4 regions of the Paenibacillus sp. WG02 genome follow, and region 2 is predicted to be linked to each of the others. Evidence: riboswitches for the same ligand, from Rfam matches in the RefSeq annotation. Region 2 holds a riboswitch; each other region holds the start of a gene.
The links. Region 2 has a riboswitch for cyclic di-GMP ahead of ACBP55_RS02830 (S-layer homology domain-containing protein). Riboswitches for the same ligand answer to the same signal wherever they lie in the genome.
Positions count from the first base shown of each region.

Region 1: another riboswitch for cyclic di-GMP. It lies ahead of ACBP55_RS16320 (putative motility protein); the one in region 2 lies ahead of ACBP55_RS02830 (S-layer homology domain-containing protein).
Region 3: another riboswitch for cyclic di-GMP. It lies ahead of ACBP55_RS24540 (pyridoxal phosphate-dependent decarboxylase family protein); the one in region 2 lies ahead of ACBP55_RS02830 (S-layer homology domain-containing protein).
Region 4: another riboswitch for cyclic di-GMP. It lies ahead of ACBP55_RS28475 (hypothetical protein); the one in region 2 lies ahead of ACBP55_RS02830 (S-layer homology domain-containing protein).

Region 1 is NZ_AP036016.1:3,687,534-3,691,254, forward strand. Features, by position in the region: gene carB (carbamoyl-phosphate synthase large subunit) at 1-945, shown strand, start outside; gene pyrF (orotidine-5'-phosphate decarboxylase) at 1,041-1,733, shown strand; gene pyrE (orotate phosphoribosyltransferase) at 1,771-2,412, shown strand; cyclic di-GMP riboswitch class I at 2,500-2,586, shown strand; gene ACBP55_RS16320 (putative motility protein) at 2,607-2,810, shown strand; gene ACBP55_RS16325 (LysR family transcriptional regulator) at 3,371-3,721, opposite strand, start outside.
Region 2 is NZ_AP036016.1:621,150-624,870, forward strand. Features, by position in the region: gene ACBP55_RS02825 (hypothetical protein) at 1-327, shown strand, start outside; cyclic di-GMP riboswitch class I at 874-968, shown strand; cyclic di-GMP riboswitch class I at 1,087-1,181, shown strand; gene ACBP55_RS02830 (S-layer homology domain-containing protein) at 1,199-3,541, shown strand; gene ACBP55_RS02835 (O-antigen ligase family protein) at 3,627-3,721, shown strand, end outside.
Region 3 is NZ_AP036016.1:5,342,762-5,346,482, forward strand. Features, by position in the region: gene ACBP55_RS24535 (methyl-accepting chemotaxis protein) at 1-636, opposite strand, end outside; gene ACBP55_RS24540 (pyridoxal phosphate-dependent decarboxylase family protein) at 643-2,313, opposite strand; cyclic di-GMP riboswitch class I at 2,408-2,493, opposite strand; gene ACBP55_RS24545 (ABC transporter ATP-binding protein) at 2,842-3,721, opposite strand, start outside.
Region 4 is NZ_AP036016.1:6,284,036-6,287,756, reverse strand. Features, by position in the region: gene ACBP55_RS28490 (glycine-rich domain-containing protein) at 1-126, shown strand, start outside; gene ACBP55_RS28485 (hypothetical protein) at 483-677, opposite strand; gene ACBP55_RS28480 (MDR family MFS transporter) at 1,077-2,300, shown strand; cyclic di-GMP riboswitch class I at 2,412-2,506, shown strand; gene ACBP55_RS28475 (hypothetical protein) at 2,609-2,914, shown strand; gene ACBP55_RS28470 (exopolyphosphatase) at 3,051-3,721, shown strand, end outside.

The DNA.
Region 1 (3,721 bases), 3.1 Mb from region 2:
CTCGGTAAAGAAGTAGAGGTTGATGCCATCTGCGATAGAGAAACGGTTCTAATCCCTGGGATTATGGAACACGTTGAACGCGCAGGGGTTCACTCCGGTGACTCCATCGCGGTTTATCCGCCGCAATCGATCTCGGAAGAGATTAAACAACAAATTATCGACATTACGACGAAAATCGGCCTTGAGCTGAACGTAGTGGGTTTAGTCAACATCCAGTTCGTCATTCATAACGATCAAGTGTATGTGATCGAGGTTAACCCGCGTTCATCCAGAACCGTGCCTTTCTTGAGTAAAGTAACGAACATCCCGATGGCCAACGTGGCTACACGCGTCATTATGGGACAAAAGCTGGCGGATATGGGCTACCAAGGTGGATTATGGCCGGAAGACAAGTACGTATCGGTTAAAGTGCCAGTGTTCTCCTTCGCGAAACTGCGCCGTGTTGATACAACTCTCGGACCTGAGATGAAATCGACAGGCGAGGTTATGGGTCGCGATATCAATTTTGCCAAAGCACTCTATAAAGGCTTAATCGGAGCGGGGATGAAAATTCCTGCAGCAGGATCTGTCGTAGTAACCGTAGCTGACAAAGATAAAGAAGAAGCGATTGAAATCTTAAAAGGCTTCTATCGTCTTGGATATAAAATTATTGCAACAGGCGGAACAGCATTGGCCATTGAACAAGCTGGTCTTCCAGTAACGACCGTAAACAAGCTGAGCGAAGGTTCGCCAAACATTCTGGATCTCATCCGCAGCGGTGATGCACAGTTCGTTGTGAACACGCTGACGAAAGGTAAAGAGCCAGAGCGTGACGGCTTCCGCATTCGTCGTGAAGCGGTAGAGAACGGTGTGGTTTGTATGACATCACTCGATACAGTAAGAGCGCTTGTTAATATGCTTGAAGCAATCAACTTCTCCTCGCGTGCAATGCCAATTCATGTCTAAGACTATGCTTACGAAGTCAGTTTTGCTAAAGCAAAACTCTAAGGAGAGTGACGAACTTGAGTATACTAACTCGCACAGATGTTACAGGACGCATTATGGTCGCTTTGGATTATGCGAACGCAGAAGGTGCTGAAGGGCTGCTAAAGCAGCTCGAAGGCATCCCTTGCTACGTGAAGGTGGGCATGCAGCTGTTCTATGCTGCGGGTCCAAGCTTCGTCGCGAGCCTGAAGGATCGCGGCTACAAGGTGTTCCTTGATGTGAAGATGCATGACATTCCGAACACGGTCAAAGGCGGCGCGGAAAGCGTGACGCGCCTTGGGGTTGATGTGTTCAATGTCCATGCTGCCGGAGGCAAGCAGATGATGGAAGCCGCCTTGGAGGGGGTCGACAAGGGGCTAGCTGTTGGAGCTGCACGCCCGATCGTTATCGGCGTGACGCAATTGACCAGCACCAGCGTGCAGGTGCTGAATGATGAGATCGGCCTGACCGGTACGGTTGAGCAGGCCGTCATTCGCTATGCCCGCTTGGCGCATGCTGCGGGGCTTCAGGGTGTTGTCGCGTCACCGCTTGAGGTGACTGCGATTAAGGCGGCGTGCAGTGACGGTTTCGTCACCGTGACGCCAGGCATTCGCCCTGCGGGAGCCGACGTAGGCGACCAATCGCGCATCATGACGCCGGCTGAGGCGTTCGCGCAGGGGACGGACTACGTCGTGATTGGTCGACCGATCACAGGCGCAGCGGATCCAAGAGCAGCGATTGAAGCGATTATCGATTCAATCGTGGAATAAGCTTTTGTCTAACTACGGAAGGAACGGTGGTAGGAACATGAGTCAACTCGAAGCAATCGCGCAGCATATTGCAGCGTCGTTATTAGATATAGAAGCGGTAGCACTTCGACCGCAGCAGCCTTTTACATGGACATCTGGCCTCAAGTCGCCAATATATTGTGACAATCGTCTGACGATGTCACACCCAGCTATTCGCGAAGCGATCGCTGACGGCTTCGCAGCTTTGATCCAAGAGAAATTCCCTGATGCTGAGGTTGTTGCTGGTACGGCAACAGCGGGCATTCCTCATGCCGCTTGGGTAGCTCAGAAGCTAGGTCTCCCGATGATCTATATTCGCGATAAAGCCAAAGGGCATGGCAAAGAGAACCTGATTGAAGGCACTGTGAAACCAGGACAAAAGGTGATCGTGATTGAAGATCTTATCTCTACAGGCGGCAGTTCCTTGAAAGCAGCTATTGCTGTCAAAGAAGCTGGTGCTGTAGCGCTGGGCGTGTTGGCGATATTCTCCTATCAACTTGATAAAGCTACAGAAGCGTTCCAAACTGCGGATATGCCGCTGTACACACTTTCCAACTACGCTACACTGCTTGAAGTGGCTTTAGAGAAGGGTAAAATCAAACAAGAAGACATGGAATTGCTTCGTTCTTGGAGATCGAATCCTGCTGCATTTGGTGTGTAAGTTTGTATAACTTAAAATAATGCGAAGTTTGACGAATTGTGCAATATTATCCTATACTAGAAAAGTGCTGCTAGGTACTGCCTAACATCTGCGAAATGGCAAATGGCGCGAAAGCGACAGACGCAAAGCTATAGGGGCTACTCGGTTTACACCGTATGCTTGCCAGCTACCGAACGATGAGAGGAGGATTGCGCGTGAATATCAGCAACAGTATCATGACTGCGATTAGTGGCGGAGACGCTTTGAAGCAAGCCGTTGGCATTGAGCTTTTAAGCAAAGTAAGTGATATGCAAGCAGCTTCATCTAGTACATTAGTACAGGATTTTACGAAATCCCAACAGCTGGTTACCGCTTCAGCGACACCGCATTTGGGTGGCAATCTCGACATCCGCATATAAGTTCATACAGAAGAAGCTCTACCTTTACGTAAAGGAGAGCTTCTTTTTTTACTTATATTTTATATGTTTTGGGTTAGGGGGTAACAAAGCTTATTCCCTCCTGATGTTTGTAGAGCGGACGGGCCTAGATAGAGAAACTAGCATGTGAGAGACTGCATTCCGACTAGAAATTATCCCTTGCCCACCGAACTGTTGTACTTTGTGCAACAATCCGGCGGTTTCTTTGGACAATTTGGCTTTTTGTTGTACTGCGTACAACAATTTGGCGGGAATCGCTCAGAAATAGGCGTTTAAAGCTCAAATTGTTGCACGAAATACAACAATAGTAGGCTACTTCGGCGTAAGGAGGGTGTATTGTTGCACAAAATACAACTTGGACTATCGTGTACTTGGGGATTTTCAATTGGCGGGTTCCCAACATGTGGTGGATGCCCAACTGCCCTCACGAAAGCTGAATGACTCTAATATCGAATTTTGGAGTTATGAATAATAGTTATGAATCACAAAACTGCTGAAGAACTCTAAACGGCGGAATAATCCGTGTTTCTTATTCGCTCAGGTTATCCTTGGGTCAGTTGGTGAATGAATGTTTGCAAAGGCTGAGACATCCACTTTTTAGGGTGAAGCAGCAGCTGAAGGTCCAATTTTACGTCTGGATGTGAAAAAGGAAGATGAGCTAATTTCCCTTGTTCCAGTTCATCCTGTACGGCAATTTGGGGCAGCAGGGCGATGCCAAGCCCATTCATGACGCAGTGCTTAATGGTTTCTAAATTACCGAGCTCAAATCCAATCTGAAGAGGGATAGCATGATCTTTTAGCAACTTTTCAAACATGCCTCGATAAATGCAGCCCTCTTCTGTAACGATAAATTCGGTTTGCTGAAAATCGGTTAGTTGTATCTGTGTTCGTTT
Region 2 (3,721 bases):
AAACTCGATTTGCGAACACTTCAATCCTTTCAAAACATTGAAGCATTAATCGTTAACGGCAATTCTAATGAAGTTACACTGAATGAAATCAGAGAACTTAAGCAATTGAAAAGTCTGTGGTTAATCGATTGTAATGCCCAAGTCGATATTTCAAACCTGAAACATCAATTTCCTAGAATGGAAGAACTTCAAATCTCCAATATGAAGAATGAGCAAGTGCTTGAACTTAGTCAACTTAATACGGGTGTAATCGTGTCGGGCAGAACATATACTCTGAAAGGAAGTCTAAGAACATATAAGGCCTTAAATGGAAGTATAATAGAATAACTATACGATCTAGCCAAAAGAGCTAGGAGACCACAAACGAGACTAATCTCTCGCTAGTGGTTTTCTTTTTGTCTGCCGCTATATCGCTAACAACACAAATAACCGCTCAGAGAGTATGAGTGATAAGATGAAAGTCCTAATATTTTCGTGGAATTCATGAATGTAATTGTTTTATGTGTAGCGAGGATAAGCATAGGTTCCATACTATTTACGGGTTATACTGGTGGATTGTGCCAATGGTAGCTGTTTACTTGCTTCGGCCTATAAGTTGTTACGTAAGGAGGCAGTTTAATAGGAATACAGACTTCCAAGGTCTACCCAATTAATGTGGGTTGTGCTGTAATGGCTTTCATCAATGGTATCTTCGTTATGGGTCAACCGGAACATTTGGTTGGTCTATTTTGTGTGAAATTACACACTTTGTATATGGATTTCCTCTTTTTTGTAGAAATGTGTTGAAATTTGATGTTTTATGGAATAGTATGGAAAATAGTTGGTTCTATACGACTAGTAATAATGAGTGAATATACCCAATAACCAAGCATTAACGAACAAAGGCAAATCTATCGAAAGGTAGAGACGCAAAGCTACGGGTCTAAGCCATGAGTCACGCCTCATGGGACGATAGCCGGGTTACCTTAGAGGCTTGGTTTTTTATTGTCTAAAAAGAAAGGAAGGAAGTGCTTGATTTACATTATTTAGGAAGAGTGCGTCTGAAGAAGAAATTTTAAGCTTCGAATTACCTAGTAACCAAGCGATAACGAACAAAGGCAAACCCATTGAAAAATGGAGACGCAAAGCCACGGGTCTAAGCCATGAGTTATACCTCATGGGATGATAGCCGAGTCGCTCATTGGAGCTTGGTTATTTTTTGATAGATAAATTACTTACAGAAAAAGGAGTAGATGCTGTTTTGTTAAGATTCATGTCATTACGAAAGTTAAGCTTGTCAATTGCTGTTGTTATGGTTGCTACCCTGTTTATGCCGCTTATATCCTATGCTGCACAAACCATCTGGTTCACGTACAACCCTACTACAGGGAAACTAAGCGGTCAGGTATATATTCATGACCCTAATAAGGTTTCGATTCAAGTTACTAGTCCTCAAGGAGTTACTAATGTAACCTATAGTACATACGGAACTGTTGTAGATACCACCTATGACGATAACAATGTTTTGTTGAAAGTGGTTAAGTATGATTTGAACTTAAATCCTAATAAAGCGCCTAGCCAAATCGTTATGAATGTATGTAACCAAACTACAGAGCTTAGTAAAAGTGTTTGGAACGATTCAACAGTTTCCTATTATAGCCCAGACCGTTTTACAAGCGGAACTTACAGATCGCCGGGGCACCAATACTTCTCAGAAATTCCTGCTGGATCCTACATGCCAAGCGGAGCTAAATTAGTTTCGTTTACCCCTCTATTAGATGGGGATAATAGAGTCGAATTATATATGCCTTATGATAATAGTGTTTGGAATAGTAACATTGTCACGCAAATCGATAAGTCACAATTCACAATCTCTGATCTTGCATTAAAAGATACTACGACCAACGAATCTGTGAGTATAGGTAGTTTGAAATACGTAGGTAACTATTACTTTTATTTTGAAACTACAAGTAATCTGATTAAGAACCACAACTATGAGTTTAGTCTTTCGAACACTAGTGGAGGTAATGAATTTCTGCTACCGGCTAGTGGGAACTATCTGGCTAATTTATATCTAAGAAATGGCGATCTATTTCTTGGCAGTAGTGTTATGAATTTTTACCCGATCAATCTAGGAAATGGAACTCCAGGGGGTACTCCAAATTATCATGGTACTGGATCGCCATACGGCACAATGGATAACTGTTCTGATTCAGTAATCCCTCCTAACAATGGAAATTCTAATCCCGGAAATGAACATGGAGATAATAGTGAAAGCGGGAATACATCTCCAGATACGGGGATAACAGAAGTTGCAAATGGCGTAAAGCTTGATAAAAGAGCAGCGACCGTAACTAAAGATTCCAATTCAGAAGGCAAGCAGGTAACGAAAGTCGTCCTTGATGCCGACAAATTAGGAAAAGCGTTAGGTCTTCTAAAAGACAAGGACAAAGGTGCACAAACAGTAAGTCTAGAAATCGAAGGATCGGATCCGATATCTCAGGTTCAATTGCCAGTTGGAACACTAGCAGATTCGTTCAAAGACTCTTCCGCAGTTATTTCCATTAAGAATGAATCGGCAAGCTATAATTTGCCTATCAAATTAATTGATTTATCGTTGCTAGCTACTCAATTGGGGGCTTCATTGAAAGATGTCGTTCTAACTATTCAAATCGAGAAAGTTACAGGGAGTAAAGCTAAACAAATAGACAATAAAGCTAAAAGCCTGAACGTTAATTTGTTAACGGACCTAGTCGACTTCAGTATTACTGCTGAGGCGAATGGTAAGAAGCAAGAGATAAACAACTTTGGCAGCATATATGTGACTAGAACCATAACAGTTCATCAAGTTTTAAATGCAAATCGTTCTACAGCAGTTACCTTTGATGAAACAACCGGTAAATTAATGTTTGTACCGGCCATATTTACAACGATTAACGGTAAGACAGAAGTTACGATAAAGCGAAATTCAAATAGCCTCTATACCGTGGTTCAAGGGCAACAAACCTTCAAAGATTTAAGCGGATATTGGGCAAAAGAGGATGTAGAGTTTCTCGCAACGAAGCAATTGGTTGAAGGAACTGCAGCTGATGCATTCTCCCCGGAACAATTGATAAGCCGTGCCGAGTTCGCGACATTACTTACTCGTGCTTTAGGATTAAATGAAGTTAAGTCCAGTATGCAATTTAAGGATGTTGATTCCGCAAGCTGGTACCAAGGCACTGTCGGTGCTGCGGTTAAAGCGGGACTAATCGAGGGGTATGAGGATGGAACATTCCGTCCTAATGCCAAGATCACAAGGGAACAAATGGCTGTTATGATCGCTAAAGCATTAAAATTTACAGGTAAATCTGTTGATGCTGCTAATGAGAGCCAAATAGCCTCCTTCCACGATAAAGATGCAATAAGTACTTGGGCTCGAAACTCTACCGCTCAGGTAACTAAAGTGGGAGTAATTACTGGCTTGACAGAGTCTGACTTTGCGCCACAAAGCGAGGCCACTCGTGCACAGGCTGTTGTGATGTTGAAGAGACTATTACAGGTAGTTGATTTCATCAACTAAATAGATCGACCAAGACGACTGCCGAGACTTAATCGGCAGTTTTCTTGTATAGTAGATGGATAAGTTAGGTAATCAGGGGTGTTACATGAAAGTAAAAACGATGACAGGGCTTTTATTGCTACTATGCTGGAGTGGCTCATTATTTCAGGGATTTTATTACGAACAGAGCTATCTTATTGT
Region 3 (3,721 bases), 3.7 Mb from region 2:
CAGGCCGCCTAGTACGATAACGATTAAGGTAATCGTTAAGGTTGTCCATAACAATTCTTGCTGCGTCTTGGGAACGACCGAGGCGTCCAAATCAATGCCGACAATTCCGACATTTTCGCCTTTACCATTTTTGAGGGGAACAAAGACAGATTTATGTATACCAAATTCATCCTTGTAAATCTCACTGATCGTTAGTTTATTTTCTTTGATCGCGTTGTTCATTTCAGGTGTAAAGGGATACTCGGAGCCATAATCTTCATCAACGCCGGTTAAAATGACGATTTGATCTTTATTTTGAACTTTCTGCAGGACATAAACATTCTCAAGAGAGTCTTGCTTTTTAAATTGCTCAAACTGCTGTTTAATTTTGGTATAGGCCGGTTTATCCTTGCCAGTAATTTCATCAGCATGTTCGGGAATAGAGGTCAAATATTTCGAAACATTTTCAATGTTTGTCGTTAATCTTTGAACGAATTGATCTTCAAGCTTCGTTGTTAAACTTTTGCTGGTCAAATAGCCGGAGACGGAGAAAGCTGCGCATACAAATAGCAACAGCAACAAGATACTGCTCGTCATTTTTACCGCGATTTGTCCTCTGAACCAGTTTAAAATTTTTGTTGGAGCATGCTTTGCCACTTTCAATTACCTCCCGCTTAAAATCGATGTTTCGGAATATTTCTCGTAGACTTGCGCTACGGTTTCCTTCAAATATTGAACGATGTCATGCACATGTTTGGTCTCTGTATAAGGGGAGATGACAAAAATCTTTGTCGCGTACAGTGCAACAGAACTATCATCCTTCGTTTGAACAAGCAAATGCTTTTTGGTATCGCCAAAAAATATCCGGTCGCGATGATTCCCAAGTATTTCGAACAAACGCTCATTAAATTTATTATTTCGTTCAATTTCCTTAAGTGTGCATTTGCCCGAAACTTCTTCCTGAAAATGAGGACTGCCTTCTGGATATATTCGAAAAAGTGTTATTATGCCAGGGTTATCGCTATTAACGATCTCAGCTTGAGGAATTTCTTGGCGCAGCGCTTCCCTAAAAGCGAGATTAACCTCAACGAACTGGGCTAGTAATTGCTGATACCCTTGAATGCCGAATGCAAGCAAAGCGCTGTATATGCTAATGGAGCTAGCCATGCGCGAGCACTCCAACGTATATCCGGTATGATACTGCCCGTATCCCCGATGTCCGACATAAGGGGTTTCATCTGGATGCAAATCCATGAGTCTTAAATCGGCGGCATCCTTGACCAGGAATAGGCTTGTCACGTAAGGGGTTTGACCCAGCTTTTGAAAATCGAAGCAGAGCGAGTCCGCCAAATGCAAATGCTTCATTTTGCTTTGAATAGAGATTAAAGCCTGAGTGACATCTTTCTTAAATTCGAGTGGATTAGCAGTGAAATCATAGTCATTAAAGAAAGCAAAGAATCCACCTAAAGCTGAGTCTGCATGAATATGAGGTCTAAGCAAACCATGATGAACTGCTGCCTTGTCTGACACGGCATAAATTTGTTCCAAATCGTCAATCCCCATAGCATCCGTCGTACCTGTTGTAGCTACAATGTAAATCGGGATTCCGCCTCTTGCAATCACTTCTTCCATTTTAAATCGGAGATCATTCACATCCATGGAACTATCTGCATTCGTGCGAACTCTGATCAATCTATCGCTTCCTATGCCCGATGCCTCCATTGATTTAAACAAGCTGTAGTGAGCGGCATCGGAACAAAATGCATACAAGTTGTCGGGAACACCTTTTTGCAAGGCGTCCGGAACGAATTTAGATATTGCTATCCGAAGTCCTGAGAAGACAGCTCCTTGTCCGCCCCACGTCGTATACCCGCCGCTTTTCAACGCATCATAGCCTATTAATTTGGACATCATGCTGATTACCCTTACTTCTGCTTCAGCTCCGGCCGGGCCGTATACATCCCATAAATTGTTGCCATTAACCAAGAACGCCGCAATCATGCCCATAATTCCCGGGATGCTCGCCATCGGTAATATATTCGTCAAGAAATTTTTCGTATGATAAGGATGATCATGCAGCAATTTCAATAACTCGGTATTAACTTCCTCCATAGGGACACTGCCATTAGGGATGGAGCTATTTCGAATAAGGTTGTTATAGAAAGTTCCTGTTCGGTTTTTCTCGCCCTTGAGATTGACGCCATCCGGGTTTTTGAGATCATCGACTCCCGTTACTAATTGTTCAATGAGCCGTAAAACCATTTGACGCGTTTGTTGGTTTCCATCCTCACTGGGGAATAATTGCTGTACATTCGTTAGTCTTTTCTCTCTCATTCATTTCTCTCCTATCGATAGAATTGCTTGAAGAAAATGTTCACAAAAAAAAAGGAGAAACATAGGCATAAATGCCCTATTCCACCAATTGCTACAATGCAACTGGCTGACATATCCTTGTTGGATGTAGTCCCTCTAGCTTTGCGTCCCTATTTTTCAATAGGTTTGCCATTATAAAGTTGTAGGTGAAAAATCCCATCTTCGACATTAATCGACAGCAAAACTTTACAATTTTATACATTAGTATAGTATAGTAAATTAAATAAAACAACACAATTTTCCAATATTGTTTGTTAATTTATTATATTGTAACTAAATTGCTTTTTTAACATTTTCCAAGGCCCCTGGTAAAATAGGATCAATTGTCTCTCTTCGAGACATTTATACCCATCCATTTAAGCAATAAATGCTAGAATCTTGCAGTACCTTTCTGGGACTTTTATCACACAAATAAAAAAAAGCTTCGTCACGACTTCCTAACAAGGAGTCTGACAAAGCTTATTTTCAACTCTCAATTGCAGATTCATGCTATGAAATGGTTTGTGCAGCATCCATATTCCCCTGTGAATGCAGAAATAATTGCTCGTAATAGCCCCGAAGCGCAAGTAATTGAGCGTGGTTCCCTTCTTCAACAATCTTGCCCTGACTCATCACAATGATGCGGTTGGCATGCATAATAGTCGAGATGCGATGCGCGATGACAAGTGTCGTTCTTCCTTCGGCTACAACCTGCAGCGCGGATTGAATCAACTGCTCCGTTTGGGAATCCAAATTCGCTGTAGCTTCATCAAGAATCAGTACTTTCGGCTTGAATACGATAATTCGCGCGAACGAGATCAGCTGTCTCTCTCCTGCGGAAAGCCCGCTTCCTCTCTCGGAAATGCGTGTTTCATAACCATCCTTCATTCGTGAAACGAGATTGTCTGCCCCAACCATCCGGCATGCCTCAATCACTTCTTCACGTGCAATGGTTTTATCGAACATCCGAACATTGTCTAGTATGCTGCCAGCGTATAAGTACGGTTCTTGCTGCACAAGTCCAACCATTCGATGTAGATCAGCTTGCGGGATATCTCGAAGATCCGTGCCATCCATGCGGATACTTCCCTCCTGCACATCATAAAAGCGGCAAAGCAGACTAATCAGCGAGCTTTTCCCCGCGCCGGTCGTTCCAACTATGCCAATCATTTCGCCGGGCTCAATATGCAGCTCTAGATCCTCAATAACAGCTGTATCCTGCGAATAACCAAAATGTACATGATTGAAATGAATGTCCCCTTTAACGTCGTTGAGCGAAAGTGGCGGCACGCCTTCCTTATCCTTTACTTCCGGCTGAATGGAGAAGATATTCCAAATTCGATTGACAGATACAGTCGTAGATTGAAGAGTATTCCACTGCTGAGTAATG
Region 4 (3,721 bases), 2.8 Mb from region 2:
GGTGATAGTTCTGGAGATCAAGGCGGAGGAGGCAGCAGCTGCAGCTCTGGCAGCAGTTGCAGTTCCGGCTCGGGCTCTTCCTGCTCGTCAGGATCGAGCTGCGGGTCTGGTTGCGGCAGCAGTTAATGTTGGCTGTGGAAGCAGCATTCATTTCGTTCTTTGAATCACTTGTTCCTGGCTTGGCTTGATGCCGGGAAGCGGCGAATGGGCGTAAGGAACACTGAGAACACAGTAAACACGCTCGTTTGCACTCTCCGTCGGAGAGTGTTTTTTGTTTGAATATGGCAGGAGGAGGAGAATTTAGCTTCATATTTGAAAAGTGCAGCATTGCTGACTCCCAGCTTGACGGAACGTAGATGCCTTATTTTGCTCGAAAACGCATTTTTCATGGTTACGCGGAACGAGGATCCGCTAATTCACTTCACAGTGGCATAAAAACCTCAAAAACACCAAAATAGCGTCTCCACGTTCCGCATATTGGCTCAATATCGATATAATAACCGAAATAGAGGCTCCTCGTTCCCCGCGATCTTCAGAACAGGCTGATCGCCTTGCCGGTCATATTGCTTCTTTTGGCGGCAGAAGGAGGCTGAGGCTTGCCACCTTTCAGTAGTTGATCCCCGCCAGTTTCCACAAATGGTGATATCTCTTACGCCGGCCCCCACCATCTTACCCAAGAAGACATTCTAGCCTCCCGCAGTCTGTAACTTGATGCAAAAAGTGCAGGTATTTCTGCTAAAACTACCCCTTCGCTAGGCAGAAGCTGCAAAAACTACATCAAAATTAACCGATTCAGGCTCAAAAGCCAGATTCAGTCTGAATTTGATGTACAAAATGCATGATTACTCGCCCAAAGTGTCACTTTTAACAAATTTTGATGTACTTTTTGCATCAATGCTTGTCGCGAATCAACCCCAACCCCAACCATCCTGCCACGAACCCGAACGCCCAATCTCCACAGTTTCGAAAATTAGAATAAATTGGAGACACATATCGTCATTTTTCGTGTATAATTGAAATTCGGTGTCGATTTCTTTGACCTACGGTAAATTAAGCAGCGATAGGAGTCCTTTCAAATGAATCGGTTACGTGGTTTTCTAAGTTCTTATCATCCCATTGTACATACGTTAATTCTTGGAACCGTAATGGCTAGGGCTGCGTCCTCCATGAGCTTGCCTTTTCTCGCGATTTATTTATCTAGGCATACGTCGATGAGTGCGGTGATGATCGGAATTGTCATCGGTATGGGTTCCTTGGCTGGGACCGTAGGCGGTTTTATCGGGGGCACCTTGTCGGACCGATTCGGAAGGCGCATTATCATGCTGGCTGCTCTTTTTGGCTGGGCGTTCGTGTTCTTAGGCTTTGGCGTGGTTAAATTACCCATCCTGTTTATGCTGCTCAATATGCTGAACGGCTTGTGCCGCTCCTTTTATGAGCCCGTTTCACAGGCGTTGATGGCAGACCTTACAGAACCTGCGAAAAGACTTAAAGTATTTTCGATGCGGTATATGGCTATCAATGTTGGTGTTGCTGTGGGACCACTTTTGGGTGCTTTTTTCGCTACGATGAATGGTGCGCTGCCTTTTCTCATTACTGGAACCATTTATTTTATTTATGCGGTCACACTTTACGCACTGCTCATCGCTTTTGGCATCAAGAAAATCGAGGGTGAGAAGAAATCTTCGGTTACCTTTGGTTCTGCTTTGCGAGTGATTCGAAGTGATATGACTTTTCGCTTGTACATCCTTGGCGGTATTATTGGAGCAATCGGTTACTCCCAGGTGATGGTGACACTTTCGCAATATTTGGAGCGCAACTTTGTAGATGGTGTGAAAATGTTTGCGATCTTAATGAGTGTGAATGCCATAGTGGTTATTGCCATGCAGATTCCACTTACTCGTTGGGCCGAAAAGTACACGCCACTTACTGCCATTATTGTTGGCAACCTAATGTTTGCGTTAGGGGATGTTGGCTTTGCCTTTTCCCACTCGTTGGTATGGCTTATTATTTCGATGGGTATTTTCACCCTTGGCGAGATTCTAAATTACCCCGCTGCTAATATGTTGATTGACAAATTAGCTCCCGAGCATATGCGTGGCACATATTTTGGCGCTCAAACATTAACAAACATAGGCCACTTTATTGGACCTTGGGTAGGTGGGTTCTTGCTCGTTTCTTTTGGTGGAAATACGTTGTATGTTCTTATGGCCGTTCTTACGATTGCGGGATCCATTTTCTACTGGAAAGGCAATATTCGTCAAATATCAGTGAATAATACGTCGAAAAAAGAAAATTTTTGAAAAATATTGCAAAATTAGTTCTTAGGAACTATTCGATTTCAAAACGAGTTCCCGTATCCTTGAGAGTGTAGATATTTATTGCTCGTAGCTCTTCAGGCATTTAGTCAGACATCTCGACAAAGGCAAAGCTGGCGAAAGCCAGTGACGCAAAGCTAAAGGGGCTTCCTTGTCCTGCAAACCGGACTCGCAGCCAGCCAGCCGCCGAACGATTGGGTATCAACATCAGAACCCCTCCGATCGGTTCACTATGGTGGGGTTTTTCTCTGTCATAACAAATTTACGTAAAAATAAAAGGAGGATCCAGCAGCATGCAATCTGAAGGAATACTACAAGAAGAACAAAAAGTGACTTCGCTATGTGGTAATCATGTTGCCCGTTTGGTGCCTTCCACGGATGGACCAAAACTCATGATTAATCGGGAAGAATACGCGTTAAATGAAGCTTGTTGGGATGTAGAAATGTTTCACGGGAGAAACAATAGCATCTTGATTTTCTACTGGAAGGGCGAAGTTAAGCTATCTGTAAAAATGCCGCCGATGCCGCAAATTGAAGCATTTTTGACAAGGCTTTATCAATGTTTATCATCCAAGTTAAGAACAGTACAGCCTATCTAGGTGTACTGTTTTTTTTGTTTCTAGCTGTAAGGAAAATGTAAAGACAAAATCATTGTCACAAATTGACAAGTGCTGATATAATGGAATTCATAGATTTAAGTAGTGCTTAGGAACTATTATTAGGGGGATACATAGCATGAGATTAATCACACGTTCGGATTTTGACGGTTTAGTATGTGCGATGCTTTTCAAAAAGTTAAACATGGTGGATGAAATGAAATTCGTCCATCCCAAAGATATGCAGGACGGTTTGATTGAGGTTTCGGAAAACGATATTTTGGCCAATGTCCCTTATGTAGCGGGCTGTGGCTTGTGGTTCGATCATCATTCCAGTGAACTTGAACGGATGGGTGAGAAGGTTGAATTCAAAGGGGAGACCCGAATCGCGCCAAGTGCGGCACGTGTTGTTTATGATTACTATGGAGGATGGGAGACGTTCGGCGATATCGATGATATTATGCGCGGGGTGGATAAAGCGGATTCGGCACAATTCAGTAAAGAAGATATTTTGAATCCGAGCGGATGGGACCTATTATCTTTTATCATGGATGCTAGAACGGGCTTAGGGCGCTATCGCGATTATCGGATCAGTAATTATCAATTGATGGAAGAGCTTGTGGAGCACTGTGCAACGATGTCCGTTCATGAGATCATGGAATTGCCGGATGTGAAAGAGCGTGTGGCGCGTTATTTTGAATTAGATGCCTTATATCGTGATATGCTTCAAACCTATACGCGGACGGAAGGCAATGTTATTATTACAGACCTTCGTGATGTGGAGACCATCTATCCAGGGAACCGGTTCAT